DNA from 2 places in the Caloramator sp. CAR-1 genome. Region 2 is predicted to be linked to the other one. Evidence: predicted binding sites of a transcription regulator. Region 2 holds the regulator's gene; the other holds the start of a gene.
What was found. Region 2 encodes LexA, which represses DNA repair genes until DNA is damaged. Its sites were predicted from a motif close to CNAACANNTGTTNG; they were not measured.

Region 1 (8,801 bases), on a different contig from region 2:
GAGTATTGGGATATCGATTACTTAAGAAGTAGAAGGGATATTATAAAATTTTATATTGATGAGATAGAAAATCAATACAAAGCATTTTTTAAACATCTAAGAGTTGCTAAATCAATTCACGATAAATGGGAAAAGGAATATTTAAAGGGAATGGATTTTAATAAGGCAAATGAAATCACTGATAGGTTAATTGATGAAGTTATTAAAGGTTGCACCCATAAAAAACCTAAAGAATGGCACAGGTTTGCAGGGGCTATGACACCACAAGGACAAGTATGCTATTATGACAATTTAACGCAGGATATTAAAAATAGATATATAGTAAAGGGAAGACCGGGGACAGGAAAATCAACAATGACAAAAAAGATTGCTCAGGCTGCACTTAATAAAGGTTACGATGTTGAATTTTATCATTGTGCCTTTGATCCATCAAGCATTGATATGATAATAATTAGAGAACTAGATTTTGCTCTACTTGATGGAACTGCACCCCATGTTTTTGAACCTGAACTTGATGATAAGGTTGTTGACATGTTTACTTGTATTGATACGAATATCGTCCATGAGAATGAAGACCCAATAAAGGCAATCGAAAGGGAATATGCTGAGGAGATAAATAAAGCTAAGAAGATTTATACTAACATTAAACAGCTCCACGATGAACTAGAAAAATATTATATCAATGCAATGGATTTTAATAACGTCAATGCATTAAGGATAAGAATAACTAAGACATTGATAGAAATGTATAATACAATGAGCTCTAAAGGGGTTTAATCCTTTAGAGCTCATTTTCTTAAAATCCAGCAGCTTTTTTAATCATTTCTTGATGATCTTTGTCTACTGCACCATCCTTATGTCTTCTACTATTTAAAAAGTGTATATCAATGTGGCCGTCCATTCCGTTTCCTTTTATTTTATCTAAATTCATTCCACGGCCGTAACCACCTGAACGACCATTTACTATTTTTCCTTCTGGTGCTGAGTCAACGCCTGCATGGGGCATAGATGTCATAGATGCTGCAATTCTTCTTCCATTAACTTCAACGATAACAGGGCGCCTTTCCCAAGAAAATCCATTCCATATGTCCTTTATTATTTCGGTATCTTCCTTTGAAGCTGCCTCAACGTCGGCATGTAAATGTCCATATGTTCTTATAACATAAAAGGATTTTCCTGTTAAAAGGTCTATAACCCTGGCTTTAGAACCTATAGAAAATACTTCCTTTGCTACTGACCAATCTAAAAGTTCACCGTATCCAGCTGCACTTCTTGAAGCTACGATTCTTCTGGTTGTCGACTTAGTTGATAATCTTTTTTTTGCAGTGGACTTAGTTGTAACTTTTTTTGGAGCCTTCTTTTTATTAGAAGTGGCTATTTTTGTTTTGCTAGTTTTTGATGTTTTACTTCTTATAGTAGTATTCTTTTTCTTTGAAGCTGTTTTTGAAGAAGATTTATTAACTTTTTTCGTTGTTGTGTCTGCTGAAGATTTCTTTACGGCCCTTGAAGTCTTTTTAGAAGGTGCAGCCTGGACGCTTGTCCATGTCTCTCCGTTAAAAATTAGCAAAATAATTAGTAAGATTGATATGAGCTTTTTCATTTGTATCACCTCTCTATGCCTACGAGGTTAGTTGACGGGTTCGGGAAGAGAGTGTCCCTACCAAATAATTGGATTCACCCCAAAGGATAATCCCCCGTTGTCCAAAAGGACATTCGGCAAAATTTCTCTTATATTATCCCTTATTTATAGAGGCTTGTCAATAGAAATTAATGGAACATATTTACATTATTTTCTTCAAGTGGAACTTTAACTTAAAGTGAATATGTTAAAGTAAAAAATTATACAAAAACTTACATTTGTAAATTCTTGTATAAAAATGATGGCTTGATCGACAAGAAATTATTGTTACTTGCTAATAATTATATTTAGTGTAAAATTATATTTGACTATAAAAAGATAAAGGAATATAATCAAATTGCGAACATTTGTTCTTGAGGTGAAAATATGGGTGAATTTAAAATAGTTTCAAAATTTAAACCAACAGGCGACCAGCCTGAGGCTATAGAAAAGCTGGTTGATGGAATATTAAGGGGAGATAGATGTCAGACTCTTTTAGGGGTAACAGGTTCTGGTAAGACTTTTACTATGGCAAATATAATAGAAAGGGTTCAAAAGCCTACTTTAGTTATTGCCCATAATAAAACCCTTGCTGCACAGCTTTGTAACGAGTTTAGAGAGTTTTTCCCTAATAATGCTGTTGAATATTTTGTTAGTTACTACGATTATTATCAACCTGAAGCTTATGTTCCCCAAAGCGATACCTACATTGAAAAGGATGCATCTATTAACGATGAGATAGATAAATTAAGACACTCGGCAACATCGGCTTTGTTTGAAAGGCGGGATGTCATTATAGTTGCATCAGTTTCATGTATTTATGGCCTTGGAGATCCCTTTGAGTATAAAAACTTAGTTTTATCATTAAGGGTTGGAATGGAAAAGGATAGGGACGATGTTCTTAGAAAACTTATAGATATTCAATATCAAAGAAATGATATAGATTTTCATAGAGGAACCTTTAGAGTTAGGGGAGATGTTGTTGAGATTTTTCCAGCATCCTCCAATGAGAAGGCAATAAGGGTTGAGTTTTTTGGAGATGAGATAGATAGAATTTGTGAGATAGATTTCTTAACTGGAGAAATATTAGCAGAGAGAAATCACGTTTCCATCTATCCGGCATCCCACTATGCCACATCAAAGGAAAAAATTGAAAGGGCAATTGAATCGATAGAAAGGGAGCTTGAGGAAAGATATAAAGAACTTATGGACAATGGGAAACTTCTTGAAGCCCAAAGATTAATGCAAAGGACAAAATATGATATTGAGATGCTAAGGGAAGTTGGATACTGCACAGGCATAGAAAATTATTCAAGGCACTTTGATGGAAGACAACCTGGACAGCCGCCATATACTCTATTAGACTATTTTCCAGATGATTATCTTTTGTTTATAGATGAAAGCCATGTTACTATCCCACAGCTTAGAGCAATGTATGGTGGAGACAAATCAAGAAAAGATAACCTTGTTGAATATGGTTTTAGACTTCCTTCTGCCTATGATAACAGGCCTTTAAAGTTTAACGAATTTGAGAGAAAGATAAATCAAGTAATCTTTGTAAGTGCAACACCGGCTGAATATGAAATAAAAAATTCAACTCAAGTTGTAGAACAAATAATAAGGCCAACAGGTCTTGTGGATCCTGAAATAATAGTAAGACCAGTAAAAGGGCAAATAGATGACCTTATTGGTGAGATATCTAAAACTATTGAAAGAGGATTTAGAGTCCTTGTTACTACTCTTACTAAAAGAATGGCGGAGGATTTAACTTCTTATCTTAAAGAGGCAGGAATTAAGGTTAGATATTTGCATTCTGATATAGATACTATTGAAAGGATGAAAATAATTAGGGATTTAAGGCTTGGAGAATTTGATGTATTAGTTGGGATAAATCTTTTGAGGGAAGGATTAGATATTCCTGAGGTTGCCCTTGTTGCAATTTTAGATGCTGATAAGGAGGGCTTTTTAAGGTCACAAACGTCGCTAATACAGACAATTGGAAGAGCTGCAAGAAATGCTGAAAGCAAAGTTATCATGTATGCAGATACTATTACTGATTCAATGAAACGGGCAATAGATGAAACAAATAGAAGGCGCAAAATACAGATGGAATATAACAAAAAACATGGTATAACTCCAAAAACTATAATAAAGCCTGTATTTGAAGTTATTGAGGCGACAAAGCCGGTTGAAATTAAGGATATAGATTTAAATGAGGAAAACAAGGAACTTCTTATAAAAAATATCGAAGAACAAATGCACAAGGCAGCAAAAGAACTTGACTTTGAAAGGGCTGCTAAGTTAAGAGACCTTTTATTCAAGCTTAAAAAGGAAAAGGAGAGATAGGATGTCTCAAGATAATATAATAATTAAAGGTGCAAGAGAACATAACTTAAAGAATATAGATGTAGAAATTCCAAGAAATAAATTAGTTGTATTAACAGGACTTTCGGGGTCAGGAAAATCTTCCCTTGCCTTTGATACTATCTATGCAGAAGGTCAAAGAAGATATGTAGAATCCCTTTCGGCCTATGCAAGACAGTTTTTAGGTCAGATGGATAAACCGGATGTTGATTATATAGAAGGTTTATCTCCTGCAATTTCAATCGACCAAAAAACCACCAGCAGAAATCCAAGATCAACTGTTGGAACGGTTACAGAAATATACGATTACCTTAGATTATTATATGCAAGAATTGGTGTTCCCCATTGTCCTAATTGCGGTAAAGAAATTAAACAGCAGACTGTTGACCAAATGGTGGATAAAATATTAGAATTCCCTGAAAGAACAAAGCTTCAAATTTTAGCACCTATAGTTAGAGGAAGAAAGGGAGAACATGTTAAGGTATTGGAGAATATAAAAAAGAATGGTTTTGTCAGAGTAAGGATAGACGGTGAAACCTATGAACTTAACGAAGATATTAAATTAGAAAAAAACATAAAGCACAATATAGAAGTTGTTGTAGATAGAATAGTAATAAAAGAAGGAATAAGGTCAAGGCTTACCGACTCAATTGAAACTGCCCTAAAACTTGCTGAGGGTTTAGTTATAGTGCAAATAATAGACGGCGAAGAATTTTTGTTCAGTGAAAAATTTGCCTGCCCAGACTGTGGCATAAGTATTGGGGATCTTGAGCCCAGGATGTTTTCCTTTAACAGCCCCTTTGGTAAGTGCCCTGAGTGTGATGGATTAGGCATCATGATGGAAATTTCCCCTGAGCTCGTAATGGACAGAAGCTTATCGATAAAGGAAGGGGCCATCAAACCCTGGGGGACATTAGATGAATCAGGATGGACCTATGCAGTTGTTAGGGGATTATCGAAACATTATGGGTTTAGCTTAAATGAGCCTCTTGAAAACATAGATGAAAGGGCAGTAGATGTGCTTTTATACGGCAGCGATGGAGAAAAGTTTAAAGTAGAATTTACAAGGGATAATGCGAAGGGAGAAATGCTTTATTCCTTTGAAGGTATTATTCCTAATCTTCAAAGAAGGTATAGGGAAACAAATTCTCAGTATATTAGAGAAGAAATTGAAGGATATATGTCGGTTAAAAAATGTCCACTTTGTAAAGGCGCAAGGCTTAAAAAGGAAAGTCTTGCCGTAACCGTTGGCGGGCTTTCCATAGCCCAGTTAAGCGACCTTACTATAAGGGAGCATCTTGAATTTCTTGAGAAATTGAACTTAACGGAAAAGGAAACAATGATAGCAAATCAAATACTAAAGGAGATAAAAGCAAGGCTTAAATTTTTAGTGGATGTAGGGCTAGATTATTTAACTTTATCAAGGGCAGCATCTACATTGTCAGGTGGTGAATCCCAAAGAATAAGGCTTGCTACCCAGATAGGCTCTGGACTTGTTGGAGTTTTATATATACTTGATGAACCAAGCATAGGGCTTCATCAAAGGGACAACGATAAACTTCTTGCAACTTTAAAGCACTTAAGAGACTTAGGGAACACATTGATAGTCGTTGAACACGATGAGGATACTATAAGGGCCGCAGATTATGTTATAGATATAGGACCTGGTGCAGGGCAGCATGGAGGATATGTTGTGGCAGCAGGAACTCCTGATGAGATTGCCCAATGTGAAAACTCAATAACAGGTCAATATTTAAGCGGAAAAAGGAAAATTGAAGTTCCAAAGGAAAGAAAAAAGCCAAACGGAAAATGGATTGAAGTTAAAGGTGCAAGGGAAAACAATTTAAAGAATATAAATGTTAAATTTCCCCTTGGAGTCTTTACATGTGTTACAGGTGTTTCAGGATCCGGTAAAAGCACCCTTGTAAATGAAATACTTTTCAAGGGTATTGCAAAAAAACTTTATGGTTCAAAATATGAAGTTGGCGCCCATAACGATATACTTGGAATAGAATACATCGACAAAGTTATAGATATAGACCAATCGCCCATAGGAAGAACTCCAAGGTCAAATCCTGCGACATACACAGGAGTGTTTGATCTTATAAGGGAAGTATTTGCTCAAACACCGGAGGCAAAAATGAGGGGATATAAGCCTGGACGGTTCAGCTTTAATGTAAAGGGCGGAAGGTGTGAAGCCTGTGGTGGAGATGGAATAATTAAAATAGAAATGCAGTTTTTATCGGATGTTTATGTCCCATGTGAAGTATGTAAGGGTAAAAGATATAACAGAGAAACGTTGGAGGTGAAATATAAGGGCAAGAATATTGCTGATGTATTGGATATGACAGTAGAAGAAGCCCTTGAATTTTTCGAAAACATTCCAAGGATTAAATCAAAGCTTCAAACCCTTTATGATGTTGGTTTATCCTATATTAAACTTGGCCAACCTTCTACCCAATTATCCGGAGGAGAGGCTCAAAGGATAAAGCTTGCCTATGAGCTTTCAAAAAGAAGCACAGGAAAAACCCTTTATATTTTGGATGAGCCTACAACAGGACTTCATATGGAGGATGTTAGAAAGTTGATTGAGATTATTTATAGATTAGTAGAAACAGGCAATACAGTAGTTGTTATTGAGCATAACCTTGATGTAATAAAGTGTGCTGATTATATTATAGACTTAGGTCCTGAAGGTGGCGACAGAGGTGGACAGGTTATTGCAGAAGGAACTCCAGAAGATATAATAAAAAATGAAAAGTCTTATACAGGGCAGTATTTAAGAAAATATTTGGGATAAAGAGCAGCTGAGGCTGCTCTTTATTTTTTAGAAAAATATGGTAAAATATATATAGGAGTTTAGTTTTGGAGGTATTGCTGTGAAAACTTTATTAAAAATTATATTGATTCCAATATTTCTTATTTTATTTTTTTATGCCCTTACTTTAACCTATTATAAAATAAATCCACCAATAAAACTTACGGATAGGGTGTGGCTGGACAAAAGCGTCCTTCTTGAAAATCCTAATAATGACTGGTATTTTTACTATGGAATATACAATCCAAGTATGTTTGATTTAAAGATAATGGATATGAAAGTTAATTCGAAAAATGTTAAAATTGAAAAATTGGGTCTTCGAGATGTAACCAATAACCCAGAAGAAACATTTAAGGAAATAGATGAAACAAAACCTTTTATTTTAAAAAGGAAGTCCAGAGCACAGATATTATTGGTATTTAGAATATATGGATTAAACTCAGAACTTGAAAATATTGTATTTGATTATACCTTATTAGGTATTCCTTTTAGACAGAGGATAAAAATTGAATTGTTTAATAGTAAAATGCAGAACACTAATGGCAATTTTCAGCCTGTTATCGATGAAATTAAGAAAAATGAAGAAGTTACTTTGATTGCTAAAGACGTTTCAGAGGAAAAGCTGTTGAGTCAAAATGATAGGAAAAGACTTATAGAAGCTTTAGAAAAATCTAATATAATAAATGACGATGACTTTTTTACAGGTCAAGCCATATCACCTGCATTTCCACTTTATATGCTTAGATTTGGAAATAAAGAAATTTTGTTTATAGATAAAACAAAAATTTTAGTTAGGGATCCGAAGTATTTTAGTTTTTATCTTGTTCCAAAGGATATCTGGAATGAGATGGAAAGAATACTTCCTGTAAATAAGCTTAATGATGTTAATGATTTAGTATTTTTATTTAAAGCTGAAAAATTAAAGATAGAGGATATTGAGAATGAAGTTATCAATGGAGATTACACATATATAAAAGAAAAGATAATAAGAACCTTAAGAACTGCAGAGGCGGTTGGTGAATTACAGAACAAAGAAGGTGAAAAATTGATTTTAAAATTCCAAATAAATGGTAAGGAATATGCTATTTACGTCTATAATGATGGTTTTATATATAACAATAATTTTTATGAGAAGAAGGGAATTAAAGAGGATATAGAACTTGCATTACAAGCAGTATAATATCTTATTACAAGACTTGCACTTGCAGGTCTTGTTTTTTTGTGGATATAATATACTTAAATAATCAGGGGGGATTAATTTGAAAAAATTTTTATTTTATGGTTTTATGCTTTTGATTTTGCTGATTTTTTTCTTGGCAGGACAAATTATTTACTTTGGCTATAACAGTAAACCCAAAAAGGCAGATTGCATTATAGTTTTAGGGTGTAAAGTTCGGGGAAATGAACCTAGCCACTTTTTAAAGGCGAGGTTAAATTTAGCCATAGAATTATTTGAAAATGGATATGCAAAATATATAATAGTTTCTGGAGGTCAAGGTAAGAACGAAAATATTTCTGAAGCTGAAGCTATGCAAATATATCTTAAAAGGAAGGGTGTAAAAGAAAAATATATAATAAAAGAGGATAAATCATATTCGACCTATGAAAATTTACTTAATTCAATGGAAATAATGAAATATATGGGTTTTAAAGATGCAATAATAGTATCCAATAAATATCATTTAAAAAGGGCATCTTTAATAGCAAACAAACTTGGAATTAGGGCAAGCTATGCAGGATGCTTTGTTACAGACTGGCTCTACTTTGAAATAACTGGATTTATTAGGGAGATACTTGCTCTTTTAAAGTTTTATATTTTTAACATGTAGGTGATTTTATGAAGGAAATTGCTATGATTTTAAAATTTATTGTTATCGGACTTATATATTTAGTTATTTTTAGAATTATTAAGATAATGTATTTGGATTTAAAGGGTATAAACAGGATAAAAGCTCATAAAAAAGAATTTGCATTGGAAATTAATGATGCTCCTGAGGATAT
Region 2 (8,801 bases):
TATAATAGCAGGTCCGACAGCATCAGGCAAGACAAAGATAGGAATAGAACTTGCAAAAAAAATAGATGGTGAAATAGTATCTGCCGATTCAATGCAAATTTATAAATATATGGATATTGGTTCTGCAAAACCTACAAGAGAAGAAATGCAGGGAGTTCCCCATCACATGATAGATGTTGTAGATCCTAAAGAAGAATTTAGTGTTGCCCTTTACCGTCAAATGGCAGTAGACTGTATAGATAATATTATAAAAAGGGGCAAAGTCCCAATAATAGTTGGTGGAACAGGATTATATATAAATTCCTTAACTTATCCTTTGGATTTTACAGAAACGGCAAAGGATGAAGAATATAGATTTTATCTTCAAAATTTGGCTGAGGAAAAGGGTAGTCACTTTATCCATGAAATGCTAAAGGAAGTTGATCCAGAATCATATAATAGGTTACATCCTAACGATTTAAAAAGGATAATAAGGGCATTAGAGGTATATAAAAATACAGGCAGACCTATATCGGAATTTCAAAGGGAATCAAAAAAAAGAGAAATAGATTTTAATCTTGCATATTTTGGACTTACTATGGATAGAACAAAACTTTATGAGAGAATAAATCAAAGGGTAGATGAAATGTTTGAGAAAGGATTAATAGATGAAGTTAAAAAATTAAAGGAAATGGGTTATACTAAGGATATGACTTCTATGCAGGGAATTGGCTATAAGGAAGTTTTTGATTATCTCGATGGTTATTTGACATTAGAAGAAGTAAAGGATATAATAAAACAAAATACAAGAAGGTATGCTAAAAGACAATTAACTTGGTTTAGAAGGGAGGATAGGATATTCTGGATAAACTTAGATGAATTTAGCAGCATTGATGAAGTTTTAAATGTTATGATAAATTACATAAAGGAAAAATTTATGATAATTTAGAATCTTAATTGACAAATAATAATCTATAGAATAAACTAAAAGTAATAACCAAAATTAAGCAATTTTTTGCCTAAAATAAATGGGGGCAAATTATTATCATAATAACTTTGGAGGATGATGGTATGGTTAAAAACGCTAATAATTTACAAGATGTGTTTTTAAATGGGGCTAGGAAAAATAAAATACCCGTTACAATTTTCTTAGTATCAGGGGTTCAGTTAAAGGGTAATGTTAAAGGTTTTGATAGCTTTACAGTTATTTTAGAATCAGAAGGAAAACAAATGATGGTTTATAAGCATGCAATATCTACGATAGTTCCAGCAAAGCCCATTTTATATACAACAGTAAATCAAGAAGAAAAAGAAAATAAAGAAGTATAAAAAACTCGCTTATGGCGAGTTTTTTATAATGTATTTTACTTGGAGGTGCAAAATGCTAGATATTACTAAAAAATTTTTGCAGGAAAAATATAATTTTAGTCCTGTTGCTATTGAAATTGCCGATAAAGCATTAAAGGACGTTGAAAAATATTTTAATGAAATAGATCAAATAAAGGAATACAATCAAATCAAAGTATTAAAGGCTATGCAGGATGAAAAGTTATCTGACTCACATTTTACTTATTCTACCGGTTATGGTTATGGTGACATAGGCAGGGATACATTAGATAGGGTTTATGCCCGTGTATTTAATTGTGAAGATGCCTTGGTAAGGCCCCATATAGTCTCTGGAACTCATGCCATAACAATTGCCTTATTTGGAAATTTAAGACCTAATGATACATTGCTATCAATTACAGGAAAGCCCTATGATACTTTGCTGCAGGTAATAGGAATAGAAGGATCAGAAATGGGATCGTTAAAGGATTACGGAGTAAATTATAGACAAATTGACCTTTTACCTAATGGTAAAATAAATCTAAAAAAAGTAGAAAGGGTATTAAAGGAAGATTCTACAATTAGAATGATAGCAATTCAAAGATCAACTGGATATGCTTGGAGACCTTCGCTACAAATTAATGATATTGAAGAAGCTATTAAATTAATAAAATCTATAAATAAAGATATAATATGTTTTGTTGATAACTGCTATGGAGAATTTATAGATATTAAAGAGCCAACGGATGTGGGTGCTGATATAATAGCAGGTTCTTTAATTAAAAATATAGGTGGAGGTATAGCACCTACAGGGGGATATGTTGCAGGTAAAAAAGAATTTGTAGAAAAGGCAGCGTTCAGATTGACTGCTCCTGGAATTGGAAGAGAGTGTGGATCAACCTTTGGTGTTATAAGGCAAATGTTTCAAGGCTTATTCCTTGCTCCTCACATTACAGCTGAGGCCTTAAAATCAGCAATATTTGCATCTAGACTGCTTGAACTTGCTGGATTTGAAGTTTCGCCAAAATATAATGAAAAAAGAAGTGATATAATTCAAGCTGTTAAATTTAATGATAAAGATAAACTAATTAAATTTATTAAAGGTATTCAAAAAGGATCTCCTGTTGATTCCTTTGTTGATTGTGAGCCATGGGACATGCCAGGCTATACTGATCAGGTAATAATGGCTGCAGGTGCATTTATTCAAGGTTCTTCAATAGAACTTAGCGCAGATGCACCTATTAGACCGCCATATATAGCTTATATTCAAGGTGGCTTAACCTTAGAACACGCTAAGGTTGGTATACTAAAGGGGCTATCAAATATACTAGAATAAAATTTTAAGGGCTGCATCTTGCAGCCCTTAATTTATTATTAATACTTTCTTATTAATCCCTTTACCTTACCAAGTATTTTACAATCTTTAACTATAATTGGCTGCATTGATGAATTTTCAGGCTGCAGCCTTATATATCCGTTTTCCTTATAAAAGGTTTTAACTGTTGCGCTATCGTCAACTAATGCAACAACAATATCGCCATTATTAGCAGTTGATTGCTGTTCAACAATTAAGTAATCCCCATCATAAATCCCCTTTTCAATCATGCTATCTCCCTTAACTTTTAATATAAAGGCATTATTGTTTATCTTTATAAAATCGCTTGGCAAAGGGAAGGAATCTTCAATATTTTCTATAGCCAAAATAGGTTGTCCAGCTGCTACATTCCCGACGATAGGAACGTTAATTACTTCTTTTATTGTAGAGCTATTTACTAATTCAATAGCTCTTGGCTTGCTTGGATTACGCCTTATTAGGCCCTTTTTCTCAAGTCTTTCAAGATGACCATGAACAGTTGAGGTGGATCTTAAACCAACAGCTTCACATATCTCTCTAACAGATGGAGGATATCCCCTTGTTGCAATTTCCTTCTTTATAAATTCAAGTATTTCCTGCTGCTTATCTTTATTATTGTTAGCCATATCTTATGCACCCCTTAATGATTATCTAGCTTTATTATAACATAAATTATTTTATCAGGCAAACTAATGTTCGACCATATTGACAACCGAACACCTGTTCGATATAATATTAATAGAACATATGTTCGGGAGGGGTCGTTATGAAAAATAAAAAACTATTAGCTGTAGCTTTAATATTAATCATCCTTATTATTCCTTTTTATAAAAAAGCAAATAGCCAGAGCCAAAGCAAAATCAACTACATATATGTTACAGTTGAATCCGGAGATACCCTTTGGAAGATAGCTAAAAAACATAAAACAGATAAACAAGATATAAGAAAATTAGTTTATGAAATAAGAAAAGCAAATAATTTAGAATCATTAATAATATATCCTGGCCAAACAATAAAAGTGCCTATAGAGGCTGATTAAAGCTGCATTTTGCAGCTTTTTTATTTGCCTTGCTTTAAATTGTGTATAGTGTTATAATAACCTTAAAAATTTAAATGCAAGGGGATTGATAAGATGCAAATGTGTATTTTCGATAAAAATAAAATATGTGATAATTGCAGCGATTGTAATACGTGCGACCTTGTAGAAGGTAAAATATGCGACAATTGTGGTAAGTGCTTAGAATTAGATTCTGATTATAAAGAAATATTGATCGATGGAATAATCGAAGATGAAAGTGAAATCGACGATTACTTATATGAGGAAAATATATTAGATTTCGAAGAAGATGAAAATGTATTATACATCGAAGACATTCCTGAATTAAAAGAAAAACTTTTAAAGGAATATAACGAATAATAAAATAGCCCCAAATGGGGCTTTATTTATTCTTCAGACAAAGGATTTGATTTAACTGCATCCCTTAATATTTCATCATCAATATGGGTGTATATTTGAGTAGTAGAAACGCTTTCATGGCCAAGGATATGTTGAAGGGCTCTAATATCTACTTTCCCATATTTATACATCAAAGTAGCAGCTGTATGCCTTAGTTTGTGGGGAGTATATTTATCGTTTAAAAGTCCGGCACTTACAATATATTTTTTAACAAGTTTTTCTACGGTTCTTTTATCTATTCGCTTTTTTCTTTCGCTTAAGAAAAGAGCATCTTTATCTACAACACCATCTTTTGGCCTTACAGCAAGATAAGAATTTATAGCTTTTATACAAGCTTTATTTAAATAAACTGTTCTTTCTTTATTCCCTTTACCAACGACAGTTAATGTATCTCCCTTTATTTTGCTAATATCGATACTAACAAGCTCCGACAATCTTAAGCCACAATTAAGGAAAAGAGTAATGATAGCAAAATCCCTTTCTTTATTTCTTCCCTTTATTGAATCAAGAAGTTTTTTGCTTTGTTCAAGGGTTAAATAAACAGGATGTCTTTTATTGATTTTAGGAGATTCCAACTCTCGAGCCGGATTTTCTTTGATTATTTTAGCTTTTGTTTCTAAGTAATTAAAAAAGGACCTTATTGCAGCAATTTTTCTTGCCCTTGCGTAAGTGCTGTTTTGTCTTTTAATCGAAACATAGTTTATAAAGGAGTAGATATCACTTAAGATAATTTGTTTAATCAGTTCTGCATTAACATCCGAAATATCGATATCATCAATTTCATTTTTTAAATTATATTTTATTTTTTTTATATATTTCAAAAACAATCTCAGATCAACTTTATAACCATCAATTGTGTTTAAGGATTTTCCTTTAACTGTATATAAATATCCAAGAAAGTCATTTAATATATAAGGTAGGTTCTCGTCAAATAGTGCATCTAAATTTTTATTATCCATTGTCACTCCCCCATCGTTTTTCATTTGGACATTCTACTAAATTGATATTTAGCGAAATGTTTTTTGTCCCTACTTTTTCGAGACATTATCAAATTTTTTCTTTTTGTTTTTAGTTTTTAATCCTGATATAAGTAAAATACAAAATATCAAATATATAATTATAACAACAATTAGCAATAAATATCTAATCACAACCATAAAATTATCACCTTATATCTTTGATATTTAAGTTCTTCTTATATGTATTTACAACACATTCAATAATCGCACTTCGAAATCCCTTTTCCTCTAAGGTTCTAATACCTTCAATTGTGGTTCCTGCTGGGGATGTTACCATATCTTTAAGTTCACCAGGATGTTTACCTGTTTCTATAAGAAGTTTAGAACTTCCAATAAGCATTCTTGCTGCAGCCTCATAAGCATCCTTTCTTGGAATTCCCAAAAGAACGGCTGCATCCGCCATAGCTTCTATAAAAAGAAATGCAAAAGCAGGTCCACTTCCTGTTATGGCTGAATATGCATTTATTTGTGATTCATTTATTATTTTTACTTCTCCTAATGACTTTAATAAATTGATGACATATTCACCTTCAACTTTATCTATATTTTCATTTAATACGACCACGGTATATCCTTCACCAATTAATGAAGGTGTATTAGGCATAATTCTAATTACTTTAGCTTCATTCCCAAGTTTTTCTTCTATTTTTTCAGTATCATATCCTGCTGCCATAGAAATTATAACCTTATCGTTAGCAACAAGGTCTTTTATATCGTTTAATAATTTATCATATGCTATAGGTTTAACAGCAAGAAAGATGTATTTAGATTTATTAATAACTTCCTTTTCATTATTACATATATTAACATGCGAATTAATATTTAATATCTTTTCTTTACTATGATCATAAGCATATATATCTTTTGGATCATAACCGGAACCTATAATTCCTTTTAAAATAGCTCCTCCCATATTTCCACAACCAATAATACCTATCACGTTTATCACTCCTTATTTTTTCTATATAAATATTTTAAGTTAAAGTGTTTATTCACACAAGTGAATAACCATGTTAATAATAATGAATAAATGAATTTTTAATTATTCTCATTTGGCTACCTAATTCGACTTTTCAAATGATATTAGTTATCATATTAAATTTGAAAATAAGATGTTATATGAAGTAATATTTTGTAGAAAGAATTTTCGACTTTATGTTTCAATTATTTCTCTATTGTTAAATTATTAACATTTATTCTAATAAAATACCAAGATATGTGCTACTTTCAACATACCTTGGCTTTTAAATTAACAACTTAGCTTATTTATCAAACTATTAATTAAACATTTATTTCCACGTTTATTTCATCTACTTCATTATTTAAAAGTATAGGCTCTACAATTTCACTTAAAAATTCTTCAACCTGTTCCTTTGAGCGACCTATGTAGTTATGTGGATTTAGAGCGTCTTTTAATTCATTTTTATCTAAATTAAATTTTGGATCATTTACAATTCTATCTATAAGATCGTTTTCACGGCCTTCTTCTTTAACTACCTTACCAGCTTCCATTGAGTGAACTCTTATTCTCTCATGTAATTCTTGTCTGTCTCCCCCCTTTTTCACTGCTTCCATCATGATATTTTCGGTAGCCATGAAAGGAAGTTCTTCCATAACTCGTTTTTGTATTATCTTTGGATATACAACTAAATTTTCAGAAACATTAATATATAGGTTTAGGATTGCATCGATAGCCAAAAATGCTTCTGCAACTACGATTCTTTTATTAGCTGAATCATCTAGTGTCCTTTCAAACCATTGGGTCGAAGCTGTAATCGATGAATTTAATACATTTACTATTACATATCTTGCTAAAGCAGATATTCTTTCACTTCTCATTGGATTGCGCTTATAGGGCATTGCAGAAGATCCAATTTGATGCTTTTCAAAGGGCTCTTCTATTTCCTTAAAACTTTGCAATATTCTAAGGTCATTGCTAAACTTATATGCACTTTGTGCAATTAAACTTAAAGTATTTAAAACTATCATATCTTGTTTACGAGGATATGTTTGACCAGTTACTTTAAAAAACTTATCTTTAAACCCAAGCTTTTCACATACAAGCTCATCAAGTTTTTTTACCTTTTCATGATCACCATTAAATAACTTTAAAAAACTTGCCTGTGTTCCAGTAGTTCCTTTAACTCCAAGTAATTTTAAAGAATCAATACAATTATCTATATTTTCAAGATCTACAATAATATCCTGGATCCAAAGACACGCTCTTTTTCCGACGGTAGTTAGTTGAGCTGGCTGCAGGTGTGTATAGGCTAATGTTGGAAGTTGTTTATATTTATCTGCAAATTGGCTTAAATTTTTTATTATCTTTATTAACTTTTTCCTTATTATGTTTAATGCTTCCTTCATGATTATTACATCTGTATTATCGCCAACATAACAACTTGTTGCACCTAAATGTATTATTGGTTTAGCTTTTGGGCATTGTTCACCATATGCATAAACATGGGACATTACATCATGCCTTGTTTTCTTTTCATATTCTCTTGCAACATCATAATTTATATCATAAATATGTTCCTTCAATTCATTAATCTGCTCATCAGTTATGTTTAGACCCAATTCTTTTTCGGCTTCCGCTAAAACTACCCATAATTTTCTCCATGTAGTAAATTTGTATTCTTCAGAAAAAAGATAAGACATATCTTTTGATGCGTATCTTGTAACTAATGGACTTTGATATTCCCTGTGCATATGATCCACTCCTTTTAAGATATTAACATAATAATTATAATATTATATTTAACCTTTCTTCAAGTAAAATAAACTTTAAATAATTTATAGAAAATACAAAATAAAAAACAAAAAGAAAAAGGGGTAACTCCCCCTTACTTTAAAAAGCCTTCAATTCTGTTTAAGCCCTCTATTATATTTTCCATTGAAGTTGCATAGGATAGTCTAATATAATCATCATCTCCAAAGCCTTCTCCTGGAATTGCTGCAACCTTCGAATATTCTAAAAGTGCATTGCAAAAATCAACCGAGCTATTAATATTATAACCCTTAATATTTTTGCCTTTAATCTTTGTTATGTTTATCATTACATAAAAGGCACCTAATGGTTTAACGCAGGATAAGCCTTCTATAGAGTTTATTTTATCAACCATATAATTTCTTCTTTTTTCAAATTCTTTTCTCATTATTTCGATATCTTCCTGTGGACCGTTTATAGCTTCTAAGCTAGCATATTGAGCAATTGTGTTTGGATTGGATGTCTCATGGCTTTGAAGATTAGACATAAGTTTTGCTATTTCTTCATTTGAAGCAGTATATCCTATCCTCCATCCTGTCATAGCATAAGCCTTAGATACTCCATTTATTACTATAGTTCTTTCTTTAATCTCATCTCCTAACGAAGCAATGCTAATATGTTCAGTTCCATCATAAATTAACTTTTCATAAATTTCATCTGAAATTATAATTAAATCATGTTTTATTGCTATTTCAGCAATAAATTCTAAATCCTTTTTGTCATATACCGTTCCAGTTGGATTGTTAGGACTATTTAAAATAATCGCCTTGGTCCTTGGTGTTATTGCAGCCTCTAATGATTCCTTGGTATACTTGAAATTATTTTCTTCTTTTGTTTTGACAAAAACAGGAACCGCATCTACCAATTTTATCAATTCCGGATAACTTACCCAGTAAG

Region 1: uvrB (excinuclease ABC subunit UvrB) is a predicted target of LexA. The motif match lies at 1,980-1,993, and genes of this name have one in related genera.

What each region holds. Positions count from the first base shown of each region.
Region 1 is NZ_JAUONW010000030.1:12,746-21,546, reverse strand. Features, by position in the region: gene Q3V94_RS09130 (PRK06851 family protein) at 1-777, shown strand, start outside; gene Q3V94_RS09125 (hypothetical protein) at 797-1,600, opposite strand; cyclic di-AMP (ydaO/yuaA leader) riboswitch at 1,603-1,729, opposite strand; gene uvrB (excinuclease ABC subunit UvrB) at 2,006-3,964, shown strand; gene uvrA (excinuclease ABC subunit UvrA) at 3,966-6,782, shown strand; gene Q3V94_RS09110 (hypothetical protein) at 6,862-7,980, shown strand; gene Q3V94_RS09105 (YdcF family protein) at 8,087-8,629, shown strand; gene Q3V94_RS09100 (FHA domain-containing protein) at 8,638-8,801, shown strand, end outside.
Region 2 is NZ_JAUONW010000037.1:104,059-112,859, forward strand. Features, by position in the region: gene miaA (tRNA (adenosine(37)-N6)-dimethylallyltransferase MiaA) at 1-928, shown strand, start outside; gene hfq (RNA chaperone Hfq) at 1,051-1,308, shown strand; gene Q3V94_RS10290 (methionine gamma-lyase family protein) at 1,361-2,641, shown strand; gene lexA (transcriptional repressor LexA) at 2,680-3,285, opposite strand; gene Q3V94_RS10300 (LysM peptidoglycan-binding domain-containing protein) at 3,426-3,698, shown strand; gene Q3V94_RS10305 (hypothetical protein) at 3,792-4,076, shown strand; gene Q3V94_RS10310 (tyrosine recombinase XerC) at 4,103-5,074, opposite strand; gene proC (pyrroline-5-carboxylate reductase) at 5,280-6,074, opposite strand; gene purB (adenylosuccinate lyase) at 6,416-7,846, opposite strand; gene Q3V94_RS10325 (pyridoxal phosphate-dependent aminotransferase) at 7,981-8,801, opposite strand, start outside.